4 regions of the Streptomyces sp. NPDC050315 genome follow, and region 1 is predicted to be linked to each of the others. Evidence: riboswitches for the same ligand, from Rfam matches in the RefSeq annotation. Region 1 holds a riboswitch; each other region holds the start of a gene.
What was found. Region 1 has a riboswitch for cobalamin ahead of AB0I82_RS07305 (cobalamin biosynthesis protein). Riboswitches for the same ligand answer to the same signal wherever they lie in the genome.
Positions count from the first base shown of each region.

Region 2: it holds a riboswitch for cobalamin, as region 1 does, so the genes downstream of both, metE (5-methyltetrahydropteroyltriglutamate--homocysteine S-methyltransferase) here and AB0I82_RS07305 (cobalamin biosynthesis protein) in region 1, are expected to answer to the same signal.
Region 3: it holds a riboswitch for cobalamin, as region 1 does, so the genes downstream of both, AB0I82_RS23415 (HoxN/HupN/NixA family nickel/cobalt transporter) here and AB0I82_RS07305 (cobalamin biosynthesis protein) in region 1, are expected to answer to the same signal.
Region 4: it holds a riboswitch for cobalamin, as region 1 does, so the genes downstream of both, AB0I82_RS17655 (ribonucleoside-diphosphate reductase subunit alpha) here and AB0I82_RS07305 (cobalamin biosynthesis protein) in region 1, are expected to answer to the same signal.

Region 1 covers NZ_JBFAKN010000002.1:57,662-61,416, reverse strand. The annotation lists gene AB0I82_RS07310 (cobyric acid synthase) at 1-834, opposite strand, end outside; gene AB0I82_RS07305 (cobalamin biosynthesis protein) at 831-1,799, opposite strand; cobalamin riboswitch at 1,956-2,089, opposite strand; gene AB0I82_RS07300 (hypothetical protein) at 2,291-2,716, shown strand; gene AB0I82_RS07295 (caspase family protein) at 2,723-3,755, shown strand, end outside.
Region 2 covers NZ_JBFAKN010000001.1:622,749-626,503, reverse strand. The annotation lists gene metE (5-methyltetrahydropteroyltriglutamate--homocysteine S-methyltransferase) at 1-1,960, opposite strand, end outside; cobalamin riboswitch at 2,115-2,336, opposite strand; gene AB0I82_RS02835 (enterochelin esterase domain-containing protein) at 2,430-2,975, shown strand; gene AB0I82_RS02830 (amino acid adenylation domain-containing protein) at 3,086-3,755, shown strand, end outside.
Region 3 covers NZ_JBFAKN010000006.1:250,008-253,762, reverse strand. The annotation lists gene AB0I82_RS23425 (NAD(P)-dependent alcohol dehydrogenase) at 1-379, opposite strand, end outside; gene AB0I82_RS23420 (helix-turn-helix transcriptional regulator) at 624-1,520, shown strand; cobalamin riboswitch at 1,692-1,943, shown strand; gene AB0I82_RS23415 (HoxN/HupN/NixA family nickel/cobalt transporter) at 1,975-3,102, shown strand; gene AB0I82_RS23410 (HhH-GPD-type base excision DNA repair protein) at 3,177-3,755, opposite strand, start outside.
Region 4 covers NZ_JBFAKN010000004.1:531,312-535,066, forward strand. The annotation lists gene mctP (monocarboxylate uptake permease MctP) at 1-1,222, shown strand, start outside; cobalamin riboswitch at 1,444-1,586, shown strand; gene AB0I82_RS17655 (ribonucleoside-diphosphate reductase subunit alpha) at 1,805-3,755, shown strand, end outside.

The DNA of each region.
Region 1 (3,755 bases):
GGGCACGGCGGCGACCGCGACCCGGAGGATGTCCTTGCCGTGCGGCGGCGCGACCGTGCTCTCGCGCACCGCGCCGCGCAGCGAGACGTGCAGGCCGTCCTCCTCGTCGATGCCGAGCCCGTGCCGGAACGGCAGTACGCCCAGCGTCGGCCGCCCGCTCAGCTCCTTGAGCATGTCCAGGCCCGGTTCCAGCAGCGTCACGTCGCCGCGGAACTTGTTCACCAGGTAGCCCGCGAGGTGCGCCTGGTCGGCCGCGGAGAGCAGCGCGGTGGTGCCGAAGAAGGACGCGAAGACGCCGCCGCGGTCGATGTCGCCGACGACGACCACGGGGAGGTTCGCGGCGCGCGCGAGGCCCATGTTCACGATGTCCGTGCGGCGGAGGTTGATCTCGGCCGGGCTGCCCGCGCCCTCGCAGATCACCGCGTCGTGCGTACGGCGCAGCTCGGTCAGGCAGTCGGTGACCGTGCCGAGCAGCCGCTCCTGGCGGCCCGAGTGGTAGCCGCGCGCGCTCAGCTCGCCCACCGGCTTGCCCAGCAGCACGACCTGGCTGCTGCGGTCGCTGCCGGGCTTGAGCAGGACCGGGTTCATCAGCGCGGTCGGCTCGACGCGGGCCGCCGCGGCCTGCATGGCCTGCGCCCGCCCGATCTCCGCGCCCTCGCGCGTCACGTACGAATTGAGCGACATGTTCTGCGCCTTGAAGGGCGCGACCTTGACGCCCTTGCGGGCCAGCCAGCGGCAGATGCCCGCCGTGACGACGCTCTTGCCCGCGTCCGACGTGGTGCCGGCCACCAGCAGGCCGCCACCGAGAGTCCTGTCCGTACCGCTACCGCTCACCGGGATCTCCTCGCCTTCCGCGCGCCGCGGACCGCGCCCACGGCGATCCGTGCCCCGACCGTCGTCGCCAGCGCCAGCGCGCTCACCCGGCGCGACAGCCGCACCGCGCGCGCGATGTCCGCGCCGTCGACCGCGCGTGCGCCGTCGTTGAGCACCGGCCGGTGCTCGACCCGCCCCGCGTACGCGAGCGTGCCGCCCAGCCGTACGCCGAGCGCGCCCGCGAAGGAGGCCTCCACCGGGCCCGCGTTGGGGCTCGGGTGCCGCTTGCCGTCGGCCCGCCAGGCGCGCCACGCGCCGCGCGGGTCGGGCCCGGCGACGGTGGCCAGCAGCGCGGTCAGCCGGGCGCCGGGCCAGCCCGCCACGTCGTCCAGCCGGGCCGAGGCCCAGCCGTACCGGCGGTAGCGGTCGGACTTGTGACCCACCATCGCGTCCAGCGTGTTGACCGCGCGGAAGGCGACCAGGCCCGGTACGCCGCCCACGGCGCCCCAGACCAGCGCGCCCACGACCGCGTCGGAGGTGTTCTCGGCGACGGACTCCACGACCGCGCGGGCCATCTGCTGCCCGTCCAGGGACTGCGGGTCGCGGCCGCACAGGTGCGGCAGCCGCTCGCGCGCCACGTCGAGGTCGCCGGCCTCCAGTGCGCCGCCGATGGCGCGCGCCTCCCGGCCCAGCGTCGTCCCGCCCAGCACGGCCCAGGTGGCGGCGGCGGTCAGCGCGATGTGTGCGGGGGCGCAGCGGCGTACGGCACGGGAGAGCAGGGCCGCGCCCACGGCGGCCCCGCCGGCGCACAGCGCGGTGTGCGCCGCTCCGTATCCACGGTGGTCGCGCCACAGCCCGCGCTCCACGGCGCCCGCCGCCCGCCCGAAGGCGGCCACCGGGTGGCCGCGGCGGGGATCGCCCACGGCCAGGTCGCCGAGAAAGCCCAGAGCCGCGCCGCACGCATAGGTGGCGTGTTCGGCACGCATCGTCGGATCAGCCTGCCGTCGTGCCTCGGAGGGACGGCCGCACGCGGTCGCGTACCGGGCGTACGGCGGAGGAAGGCAGGGGTCTCGGCTCGGGGCCCGGCATGGCGTGTGTCCTCACTCAGGGTCCGCGCCCTGGCTCGACGTGACGGGCGACGAGAGTCTCCTGGCTCCCGGATCGGCGCTGCCCCCGGCCTTCCAGCCCGTGTCTGCGCGGGCCGTGGCCGCTTCTGGAGGAGCGCTCCCCGGTGACAGTGGCGGGACCGCGCCGGATTCTCACCGGACTTCCTCATCTGTCGCCGAATGGCATCGGGCAGTCCACCACGTGCCGCGAATGCCCGTCAACTCACCCTTGACCTGCGACGCGGGCGTATGGCAGGCCCTGTGGTCAACGACACAGCGTGGACGGCGGTTGACGACCTGTTGCCTGCCGTACCTCCCGCACGACACCATCGGGGCACCTATGGCAAAGGTGCCGCAGGAGGGGGACGGTGATGGCGGAGAACCGGCAGCATCACGAGGTACGCATCAGAGTCACCGGCACCCATGACGGGGGCCAGGATCTGGAAGACCTGCAGCGGTGGCTGCAGCGCGAGTCCTGGCTGACGCCCGGCAACCACGCATGGCGCCGGGCACCGGGCGCGGAGACCGCCCCGCGCACCGGCGCGGCGGACCAGGGACCCGAAATGGCCGTCGGTATCGACGACCTCGTCCTGGTCCTCATCGGCGCGGTCGTGGCGCCGATGACCGAGCAGCTCCTCATCGCCCTGCGGGAGTGGCTCGCGCACCGCAGGGAGACCGCCGCCAAGGGCGAGGCCCCGGGGCTCGACATCACCGACGCCTCCGGACACCGCCGCCTCGACGACCCCGATCCGCGCGCCGAACGCGACGACCAGGGCGGCCGCGTCGGCACGGAGTAACCGGCGATGCCCCTCTACGACGCGCGGGGCAAGCGGAACCGCGCGCTGATCATCGGCGTCAGCCGGTACCAGGACCCCCGGCTGCACGACCTCGACGCGGTCTTCGCCAACCCCGACGAGCTGGGCCGGGTGCTGTGCGCCCCGGCCACCGACCTCTTCCTGCCCCAGGAAGTGACGCCGCTGCGCCCGGACACCCCCGAGGAGCTGACCGCCGCGCTGCGCACCGCGGCCGACGAGGCACGCGGACTGCTGCTCGTCTACTTCTCCGGGCACGGCCGGGTCCGGCGCGACGGCAGCGACCTGCACCTGCTGGTCGGGTCCTCGCGGGTGGCGCAGGACGAGCGACGGGTCGCCTCGCACGAAGCGGTCTCCTGGGCCAAGGACGTGCTGCCGCGCCTGGAGAGGTCGCGGGCCGACCGCGTCGTCGTCGTGCTCGAATGCTGCTTCGCGGGCAACGCGGACGACAGCTTCCGTACCCACGAGAAGCCGGTCTCGCTGCTGATGGCCGCCCAGCCGAACCGCCGCATCTTCAGCGGCACCGAGCCCGGCGGCGGCACCGTCTTCACCCGGGCCGTGCTCGACATCCTCGAACACGGCATCGAGGGCAAGGAGTTCGTCACCTTCGAGGATCTGGCGGGCGAACTGCGGCGGCGGCTCGCCGGGCACACGACCCCGCAGGGCGGCGCCTGGGTGCCGCGCGCCTCCAAACAGAACACCGTCGACGACGTGGTGGTCTCCTTCGCCACCCGCGAGCTGCGGCCCCGTACCCCGTTCACCGTCCGGGCCCGGCGCTGGTGGCGCTCCCGTCCCCGGCGCCGGTTACGGCTGCTGACCGCCGCCGCCGTCGCGCCGGCCCTCGTCGCCACCGCGCTGGTCCTCACCGACCGGCTCGCGCCGCCCGAGAGCTGCCCGCCCGCCCAGGAGCTGCGGCTGCTCACCGCCCCCGAGGCCGAGCCGACGCTGCGCGCCGCCGCCCTCGCGTACGAGATGTCCGCCCTCAACACCGAGCCCGTGCCGGGCGAGGACGACGTGCCCGACG
Region 2 (3,755 bases), on a different contig from region 1:
GGATCTGGGTGTCCGGACGTACGCCGCTGGTCGCGAGCCGGAACGCCTCGGTGGCCCAGGCCAGATACGCCCCGTGGTCGGCGGCCCGCAGCGGCAGCGTCTCGCGCAGCGCAGGCTCGTCCACCTGGACGATCGCGGTGCCCGCCGCCTCCAGGTCGGCCACCTCGTCGCGCAGCGCCAGCGCGACCTGGCGCGCGGTGTCGGCGAGCGGCTGGTCGTCGCGGACGAAGGACCACGCGAGCATGGTGACGGGACCGGTGAGCATGCCCTTGACCGGCCGCCCGGTGAGCGACTGCGCGTACCGGGTCCAGCGCACCGTCATCGGTTCCGGGCGGGACACGTCACCGGCGAGCACCGGCGGGCGGACGTAACGGGTGCCGTAGGACTGGACCCAGCCGTGCTGTGTGGCGAGGTAGCCGGTCAGCCGCTCGGCGAAGTGCTGCACCATGTCGTTGCGTTCCGGCTCGCCGTGCACCAGGACGTCGAGCCCGGCCTTCTCCTGATAGGCGACGACCTCGCGGATCTCCGCCGCGATGCGTTCCTTGTACGCGGCGTCGTCGATGCGGCCGGCGCGCAGATCGGCGCGTGCGGTGCGCAGCGCGGCCGTCTGCGGGAAGGAGCCGATGGTGGTCGTGGGCAGCGGCGGCAGGCCGAGGTGGGCGTGCTGCGCGGCGGACCGCTCCGGGTACGGCTGGGAGCGTCGGCAGTCGGCGGCGGTGACGGCCGCGGCGCGGGCGCGGACGGCCGGGTCGTGGGTGAGCGCGGCGCCGGTGCGGGAGGCGAGGTCGGCGCGGTTGGCGGCGAGTTCGGCGGCGATGATGCCGGTGCCGTGTGTCAGCCCGCGGGCCAGGGTGACGAGCTCGGCGGTCTTCTGCCGGGCGAAGGCGAGCCAGCGGGCGATCTGCGGGTCGATGTCGCGCTCGGCGGCCGCGTCCAGCGGGACGTGCAGCAGTGAGCAGGAGGCCGCCACATCCACCCGCTCGGCGAGGCCCAGCAGGGTGCCGAGAGTGGCGAGGGACTTCGCGTGGTCGTCGATCCAGATGTTGCGGCCGTTGACGACGCCCGCGACCAGCCGCTTGCCGGGCAGCCCGCCGGCCGCCGCGAGGTCGTCCAGATTGCCGGCCGCCGCCTCGGTGAAGTCCATCGCGAGCCCCTCGACGGGGGACTTGGCCAGTACCGGCAGGGCCTCGCCGAGGCGGCCGAAGTAGGTCGCGACCAGGAGTTGCGGGCGGTCGGTGAGGGCGCCGAGGTCGCGGTAGGCGCGGGCCGCGGCGTTCAGTTCGGCCGGGGTGCGGTCCTGTACGAGCGCGGGCTCGTCCAGTTGTACCCACTCGGCGCCGGCGGCCCGCAGGTCGGCGAGGACCTCCGCGTACACGGGCAGCAGCCGGTCGAGCAGGGTCAGCGGCTCGAAGTCGGGGTCCACGCCGGGGGCGGGCTTGGCCAGCAGCAGGTAGGTGACCGGGCCGACCAGGACGGGGCGTGCGGTGTGTCCGAGCGCGCGGGCCTCACTCAGCTCGCCGACCTGCTTGCGCGAGTCGGCCGAGAACACCGTGTCAGGGCCCAGTTCCGGCACCAGGTAGTGGTAGTTGGTGTCGAACCACTTGGTCATCTCCAGCGGCGCCGCGTCCTGCGTGCCGCGGGCCATGGCGAAGTACCCGTCCAGGGCGTCCGTTTCGACGGCGGCACGGTGCCGGGTGGGGATCGCGCCGACCATGACGCTGGTGTCCAGCACATGGTCGTAGTACGAGAAGTCGCCGGTCGGGACCTCGTGCAGGCCCGCTTCGGCAAGCTGCTGCCAGACGGAACGGCGCAGCCCCGCGGCGGTCTCGCGCAGCGCGTCGGCGCTGACGCGGCCCTTCCAGTACCCCTCGACCGCCTTCTTCAGTTCCCGGTCCGGCCCCTGCCGGGGATACCCGTACACGGTGGCCCGTACGGCCGTGGCGGTGTTCTTGCTGGTCACGTTGCTCTCCTTCGCGAGCGTGTCTCCGAGTGCCCGGCGACGGGCACGAGAGCGCGAAGGGAGTGCACAGCGGACGGGCCGCCGCGCACTCGTGTGCCGCGTCCCTGCTGTACGCCGACCCGCCCTCGAGGTCACCGGGAGACCGCACACGACGGGTCGCGTGCGGGCAACGGGCAGGTCTTCGGACTCACGAGCACGTCCGCGCACAAGGCACGGACACCTACTGGCCGTCGCTTCCCGGACCCGCTCGGATCCAGTGCGTGTGACGGCGGTCGTTCCCGCTCACCGCTGCGGGGCAGTCCCGGATTCCCACCGGGTTCCCTCTTACGACGCGCCTGCCTGGCGGACAGGGCGAACCAGCTGCACGCATCAGGCTATGCCCTGCCACCGTCCGCGTGCCATCCCCGGTTATTGTTAGGTTAGGCTTGCCTAAGTCGCAATCCGGAATGGTGCCAGAAAGGTGCGAGAGATGTACGTCCTTGACGACGGTCCCGGCACGCGGGACGCGCGGCTTCTCCGTACGGCCGGTCCGTGTGTCGAGCGCCTCGCCGCCCGGCTCACCGCCGCCACCGAGGTCGAACGCGCGGCGCTGCTCGCCGAATTCTGGGCGGACGCCGAACGGCGCGGCACACCCCTCGTCGAAGAGGTCGCCGAAAACTCCGGGCAGTACGCGGTCACGTTCCTCCGGCGCGGCCACCGCGCCACCTGTCAGGTGCTGCTCCTGGCCGACGGCGTCACCGGCCACGGAGACCTTGCCCCCGCGCTGCTGGACCGGCTGCCGGGTACCGATGTCTGGCACTTGACGTACCTGCTGCCCGCCGGCAGTGGCGGCGCATATCGGCTCGCCGCGGACATCTCACCCGGCGGCCCGCCCGCCGACCCCAAGCGTCGGCGGCAGCGGCTGCGCGCGCTGTGTGCGTACGCCGCCGTCGATCCGCTCAACCCCCGTATGGCGGACGTCACTTGGGGTGCTCCGGGCGGCTCCGCGTACGCCGTGCCGGGCGCCGCCGCGTAACTCGGTATTGAACGGGCCGGACCCGTCGGGCCGACTGTCCGACAAGCTGACCTGACGTGTCGTCAGGCGGCACGCCGGAATGTGCCGCACGCGCCCATTATCGTGCACATATGAGTCAAGTGCCTGATTCCGCCCTTCGTGACCGGATCGCCATCATCGGCATCGGCTGCCGCCTGCCCGGCCATGCCAACGACCACCGGGCGTTCTGGCGGAACCTGGCCGAGGGCCGGGACTGCATCGTCCCGACCCCGGCCGACCGGTACGACGTCACCACCCTGGGCAGCCGGGACCGGGCCAAGCCCGGCCGGCTGGTCGGCGGCCGCGGCGGCTACATCGACGGCTTCGACGCATTCGACCCGGAGTTCTTCGGCATCAGCCCGCGCGAGGCCGCGCACCTCGACCCCCAGCAGCGCAAGCTCCTGGAGGTCTCCTGGGAGGCACTGGAGGACGGCGGGCAGCGCCCGGCCGGTCTGGCGGGCGGCAACATCGGCGTGTTCATCGGCGCGTTCACGATGGACTACAACATCCTGCACTTCTCCGACCCGGACTTCCTGGCGGCACACACCGCGACCGGCACCATGATGACGATGGTGTCGAACCGTGTCTCGCACGCCTTCGACTTCCGCGGCCCCAGCGTCTCCCTCGACACCGCCTGCAGCTCCTCCCTCGTCGCCCTGCACCTCGCCCGGCAGAGCCTGCTGCGCGGCGAGACCGACCTCGCGCTGGCCGGCGGCACGCTGCTGCACAGCGCGCCGCAGTACACCATCGCCGAGACCAAGG
Region 3 (3,755 bases), on a different contig from region 1:
CGCCGTCCCGGCCGATGGCGTTGTACGTCTGTACGTTGCCGGTGCCGGTGCAGTGCTGCTCCAGGCCGGCCTTGCAGTTGTCGCACTCCCGGCAGGAGTCGACCATGCAGCCGACGCCGACCCGGTCGCCGACCCGGTGGCGGGTGACCTCGGAGCCCACCGCGGCGACCACGCCGGCGATCTCGTGGCCCGGGACCATCGGGAAGATGCCCTCGCCCCAGCCGTTGTCGACCTGGTGGATGTCGGAGTGGCAGATCCCCGCGTACTTGATCTCGATCTCGATGTCGTGCGCGCCGAGCTCACGGCGCGGAATGGTGGTGCGCTCCAGGGGTGCCTTGGGCGCGGGTGCTGCATACGCGGCGACAGAGGTGTGTGTCATGCCATCGAGGCTGCCTCGCGTACAGAAGTGGAGCCAGGCCCCCCGTTTACGTACGAACGGCGTTCCTACCAATGGCAGTGACACCCTCGGGGCGCCGTCGCCCGTCGCCCGTCGCCCGTCGACCGTCGTTGGCGGCCGTCGCAGTCGGCCGGGGCCGCCCTTGTGGATAACTTCGCGGGGGCCGCCCCGACGGAGTTATCCACAGGCCCCCGCACAGTTTCGCCGGGACCCCGATACTTGCCGTATGGACCAGCGCACAGAATTGAGCGAGTTTCTGCGCACCCGCCGCGCGCGTCTGCAGCCCGAGGACGTCGGACTGCCGCGGCACAGCGGGCGACGCAGGGTGCCGGGCCTGCGGCGGGAGGAGCTCGCGCAGCTGGCCGGGGTGAGTGTGGCGTACTACGTAAGGCTGGAGCAGGGCCACGGGCAGAACGTCTCCACGGCGGTCCTCGACGCGATATCCGGCGCGCTGCGGCTCAACGCGGCCGAGCGGGCGCATCTGAGCCATCTGGTGAAGCCGAAGGCCAAGCGCTCGCGCGGTGCGGGGCGGCCGCAGCGGGTGCGGCCCGCGCTGCAGCAGCTGCTGGACGCGATGGAGGGGATACCGGCGTATGTGGCGGGCCGCCGCCTGGACGTCATCGGGTGGAACCGCATGGCATGCGCGCTGCTCGGTGATTACGCCGCGCTCCCGCCCGAGCAGCGGAACATCGCCTGGCAGGTCTTCCTGGACCCGGCCTCCCGCGAGCTGTACGTCGACTGGGAGAGCAAGGCGGCCGATATCGTCGCCTACCTCCGCCTGGACGCGGGCTGCCATCCCGACGACCCGCTGCTCGCGTCGCTGATCGGGGAGCTGTCGGTCAAGAGCGAGGAGTTCCGCCAGCTGTGGGCCACGCACGACGTACAGGACAAGGGCTTCGGCGTGAAGCGGCTGCACCACCCCGTCGTCGGGCCGCTGACGCTGTCGTACGAGACGCTGCGGCTGCCCGCCGACCCGGACCAGCAGCTGATCGTCTACCACGCCGAGCCGGGCTCGACCTCGGCGGAATCACTGCGGCTGCTGGGCAGCTGGGCGGCGGAGGGCCCGGTGTCCCGCGAGCCGGCGAGCAAGGATGCGGCCGAGCGGCAGGAGACGGGGGGATGACTGATGACTGGGGGCGGGGGATGACCGGGGGCTGAGCGAGAACTGGGCGAGGACTGGGCGAGGGCTGAGCGAAGGATTACCGAGGGGCTGGGGAGGGGTGGGGGCGGGGGGGAGGGGCCCCCGGGGGAAGTCGGGGTTAGAGGGGGACAGCCCCCTCCGGCCCGGTCGGGGATAGAGTGGCCAAGCCGTGGTGTTCGGGAAGACCGGTGAAGACCTTCAAGGTCTGATTCCGGAGCGGCCCTCGCCACTGTGATCGGGGAGCTACCGACCCTTTTCCTGTACGTACGTGCACTGCGTACGTGCGGGGGCCACTGTCCGTGTAGTGCGGGCGGGAAGGCCGGGACGGGCGCGTCCACCTCAGGCTCTTGACGAGCAGGGGGTTCCCCGTAAGCCAGGAGACCGGCCACGGCATCTCACGAATTGATTCCACGAGGTGCTGGAGCGTGATCGCCGGATGGCCCTGCCCACCGATGCCCCGTCTTCTTCTTCGACTTCTTCCGTGCTGCCCGAGTTCCGCTGGCAGCGCCGCGACACCCTACGGACCGCCGGTCTGCTGGCGGTCATAGCCGCACTGCACATCGTCGCGTTCGGTGTGCTGTTCCTGCTCGTCGTGCCCGGCCACTACACCGTCGGCACCCAGGTGTTCGGCGTGGGCCTGGGCATTACCGCGTACACCCTCGGCATGCGGCACGCGTTCGACGCGGACCACATCGCCGTCATCGACAACACCACCCGCAAGCTCATGGCCGACGGGAAGCGCCCGGTCTCGGTGGGCTTCTGGTTCGCGCTCGGCCACTCCAGCATGGTCGTGCTCATGGCCGCGCTGGTCTCGGGCGGCGCGGCGCTCGCCGGGACCCTGATGGACGAGGACTCCCGTACGCACCAGGTGCTCGGCACGGTCGGCACCACCGTCTCCGGGGCCTTCCTGTACCTCATCGCCGCCCTCAATCTGGTCGCGCTGGCCGGCATCTGGCGGGTCTTCCGTGCCATGCGGGCCGGGGAGTACGACGAGTCGGAGCTGGAACGGCAGCTGGACTCGCGCGGTTTCATGAACCGGGTACTGGGCCGGTTCACCAAGGCCATCACGCGGCCGGGCCAGATGTTCCCGATCGGGCTGCTCCTCGGCCTCGGCTTCGACACCGCGACCGAGGTGACGCTGATGGTGATGGCGGGCAGCGGCGCCGCGTCCGGGCTGCCCTGGTACGCGATCCTGTGCCTGCCGCTGCTGTTCGCGGCGGGGATGAGCCTCTTCGACACGCTCGACGGCACGTTCATGAACTTCGCGTACCAGTGGGCGTTCTCCAACCCGGTGCGCAAGGTCTACTACAACCTCACGATCACCGGCCTGTCCATCGCCGTGGCGCTCTTCATCGGCACCATCGAGCTGGTCAGCGTGCTGCACGAAAAGCTCGGCCTCAAGGACGCGGTCACCGGCTGGATCTCCGGCCTGGAGCTGGACAACGTCGGCTACGTCATCGTCGGCCTCTTCGTCGTCGTCTGGGCGGCGGCGATCGCCTACTGGCGGCTGTCGGGCGTCGAAAAGCGGTGGGCGGCACGGGTGGCCGCCGCTCCGGAGGGCTGAGCACGCAGTACAAGGACTGCAGTACAAGGACTGCAGTACAAGGTGAGGGGCGGCGGGCCGGTGCCCGCCGCTCCTTACTTCCCCGCCGCCTTCTTCGCCGCTCGCTTCATCTGCTGCTTGTACGCGCGGACCTCGGCCAGCGACTCGGGGCCCGTGATGTCGGCGACCGAGCGGTGGGAGTTCTCCTCGCCGTACGGACCGGCGGCCTCGCGCCAGCCCTCGGGGCGTACGCCGAACTGCTTGCCGAGGAGGGCCAGGAAGATCTGGGCCTTCTGCTTGCCGAAGCCGGGCAGGTCGTTGAGGCGTTTGAGCAGCTCGGCGCCGGTTCCCGCGTCCCGCCAGACGGCTTCCGCATCGCCGTCGTAGTGCTCGACGAGGTACTGGCACAGCTGCTGCACCCGCTTGGCCATCGAGCGCGGATAGCGGTGCACGGCCGGCTTGCGGGCCAGCAGCTCCTCGAACGCCTCCGGGTCCTGGGCCGCGATGGCCTGCGCGTCCAGGTCGTCGCCGTTCATCCGCCGGGCGATGGTGTACGGGCCGGTGAACGCCCACTCCATCGGCACCTGCTGGTCCAGCAGCATGCCCACCAGCGCGGCGAGCGGACTGCGGCCGAGCAGTTCGTCGGCTTCCTCCTGCTGTGCGACCCGCATCCT
Region 4 (3,755 bases), on a different contig from region 1:
GATGCCGTACATCGCGCTGCAACTCGTGGGCATCCAGGCCGTCCTGGACGTGATGGGCGTCGGCGGCAGCGAGAGCACGCACTGGTTCATCAAGGACCTGCCACTGCTGATCGCCTTCGGCGTGCTGGCCGCGTACACCTACTCCTCCGGGCTGCGCGCGCCCGCGCTGATCGCGTTCGTCAAGGACGGCCTGATCTACCTCGTCATCGCGGTGGCGATCATCTACATCCCGATCAAGCTGGGCGGCTTCGAGCACATCTTCCACGTGGCGGGCGACGCCTTCGCGGAGACCAACCCGGCCACGGGCAAGCCGCGCGGGGAGCTCGCGAGCGGTCCGAACGCGCAGTGGGCGTACGCGACGCTGGCGCTCGGCTCGGCGCTGGCGCTGTTCATGTACCCGCACTCGATCACCGCGACGCTCTCCTCGCGGAGCCGCAACGTGATTCGCCGCAACACCACCATCCTGCCGCTGTACTCGCTGATGCTCGGCTTCCTCGCGCTGCTGGGCTTCATGGCGATCGCGGCCGGGGTCAAGGTGCAGAACGGCCAGCTGGCGATCCCGCAGCTGTTCGAGAACATGTTCCCCGACTGGTTCACGGGCGTGGCGTTCGCCGCGATCGGCATCGGCGCGCTGGTACCCGCCGCGATCATGTCGATCGCCGCGGCGAACCTCTTCACCCGCAACATCTACAAGGACTTCCTGAAGCCCGGCGCCACGCCCGCGCAGGAGCACAAGGTCGCCAAGCTGGTGTCGCTGCTGGTGAAGGTCGGGGCGCTGGCGTTCGTCCTGACGATGGACAAGACGGTGGCGATCAACTTCCAGCTGCTGGGCGGCATCTGGATCCTGCAGACCATGCCGGCGCTGGTGGGCGGCCTGTTCACCCGTTGGTTCCACCGCTGGGCGCTGCTCGCCGGCTGGGCGGTCGGCATGGTGTACGGCACGGCCGCGGCGTACGGCGTGGCCAGCCCCACCCAGAAGCACTTCGGCGGCTCGAGCGCGGAGATCCCCGGCATCGGGGAGATCGGCTACATCGGTCTGACCGCGTTCGTACTGAACGTCGTGGTGACGGTGGTCCTGACGGTCGTCCTGCGGGCCACGAAGGCGCCCGACGGCGTCGACGAGACCTCGCCCGAGGACTACACGGCGGACGTCGGCGACAAGGGCGTACAGGCCGACCTGCCGCCGGCCACGGCCGGAGCGGGGGCCGGGGCGGCGCACTGACGCCACTCCCCCCTCCGCACGACAACCTCCGCACGACAACCTCTGCACAAGAACCTCCGCACGACATCGGGCCGCCGGGCAATCCGGCGGCCCGTTGCCGTATCCGGCTCGGCTCCCCCGATCCGCGCCCATCCCCCACCAGTCGATTCCGAACGTAGCGGACGGCACTGACAACAGCACGGACAGTTGTGCCGCGACACAAGATATGGGGACGGTCGCGAAAGCCGACACAAGATGTATGCTCGTCCTCGCTGTCGCCGCAGGGGAATCCGGTGCGAATCCGGAACTGTCCCGCAACGGTGTGCTGAGTGGGCATTTGCGCGCTCGCCGAGTCCGAGGACCTGCCGACGGTACGCCCGTCTCCGTTCCGGTACGGGCGTCGAGACGTCCGGGCTCCGTGGGTTGGGCCGGTGGACGCTGCGTGGTGTGCCCGCGTGCCCGGCAGGGCTTTGGCGCGGCTGCCCGTACGCCTCCGTCGTGCCCTCCCCGGCCCCAGCCGAGTGAGGAGAGCACAAGGTGACCATCGCGCCAGCGGAGTCAGCACAAGAGGCGCAGACGGCGCAGGAGGCGCGGCCGTCGACCGTGCAGGCCCAGGACGGCCCCGGTACGGCCCTGCTGCGCACCCTGACCGACCTCACCGCCAACCTGCCGGCCACCGACCCGGGCAAGATCGCCGCGGCCGCGCTGCGCGGCCGGCACGCCGGCTCGGACGAGGCGGAGCTGCGCGAGCTGGCGATGGAGGCCGCGGCCGGGCTGATCGGCGACGAGCCGCAGTACTCCAAGCTGGCCGCCCGCCTGCTGACCGCCGCGATCGCCGAGGAGGCCGCGAGCCAGGGCGCGACGGGCTTCGCCGCCTCGGTCGCCACCGGTCACCGCGAGGGCCTGATCGCCGACGGCACGGCCGAGTTCGTCACCACGCACGCCGCCGCACTGGACGCGCTCGTCGACAAGGCGCTCGCGGACGGCGCCGACGACCGCTTCGGCTACTTCGGCCTGCGCACGGTCTACTCCCGCTACCTCCTGCGGCACCCGATCACCCGCCAGGTCATCGAGACCCCGCAGCACTTCCTGCTGCGCGTGGCGTGCGGCCTGGCCGAGGACCACTCGGAGCGCGCCGTCCAGGACGTCGCCGCGCTGTACGAGCTGACCAGCACTCTCTCCTACCTGCCCTCCTCCCCCACGCTCTTCAACTCCGGCACCCGCCACCCGCAGATGTCCTCCTGCTACCTGCTGGACTCGCCGCTGGACGAGCTGGACTCGATCTACGACCGCTACCACCAGGTCGCGCGCCTCTCGAAGCACGCCGGCGGGATCGGCCTCTCGTACTCCCGCGTGCGCGCCCGCGGTTCGCTGATCCGCGGCACCAACGGGCACTCCAATGGCATCGTCCCGTTCCTGCGGACCCTCGACGCGAGTGTCGCCGCGGTGAACCAGGGCGGCCGCCGCAAGGGCGCTGCCTGCGTGTACCTGGAGACCTGGCACGCGGACATCGAGGAGTTCCTGGAGCTGCGCGACAACACCGGCGAGGAGGCGCGGCGTACGCACAACCTGAACATCGCGCACTGGATCCCGGACGAGTTCATGCGCCGCGTCGAGGCCGACGCGGACTGGTCGCTGTTCTCGCCGGTGGACGCGCCGGAGCTGGTCGATCTGTACGGCGCGGAGTTCGACGCCGCGTACCGGAAGGCCGAGGCCGAGGGGAAGGCCATAAAGGCGGTCCCGGCCCGGACGCTGTACGCGCGGATGATGCGTACCCTCGCGCAGACCGGCAACGGCTGGATGACCTTCAAGGACGCCGCCAACCGCACCGCGAACCAGACCGCCGAGCCGGGCCGCGTCGTCCACTCCTCCAACCTCTGCACGGAGATCCTGGAGGTCACGGACGACGGCGAGACGGCCGTCTGCAACCTCGGCTCGGTCAACCTCGCCGCGCACCTGGGCGCCGACGGCACGATGGACTGGGACCGGCTGGACGCCACCGTCCGTACCGCCGTCACCTTCCTCGACCGCGTCGTCGACATCAACTTCTACCCGACCGAGCAGGCCGGCGCGTCCAACTCCCGCTGGCGCCCGGTGGGTCTGGGCCTGATGGGCCTGCAGGACGTCTTCTTCCGCCTCCGTCTGCCGTTCGACTCCCCCGAGGCGCGCGAGCTGTCCACCCGTATCTCCGAGCGGATCATGCTCGCCGCGTACGAGGCGTCCGCCGACCTCGCCGAGCGGCACGGCCCGCACCCGAACTGGGCGGCGACCCGCACCGCCCGCGGCGTCCTGCACCCCGACCACTACCCCAATGCCGAACCCCGCTGGGCCGACCGCTGGGCCGCGCTGCGCACCCGTATCGCGGCAACCGGCATGCGAAACTCACTCCTCCTGGCGATCGCCCCCACCGCGACCATCGCCTCCATCGCGGGCGTGTACGAGTGCATCGAGCCGCAGGTCTCCAACCTCTTCAAGCGCGAGACGCTGAGCGGGGAGTTCCTGCAGGTCAACGCGTACCTGATCGAGGAGCTCAAGGCGCTGGGGCTGTGGGACG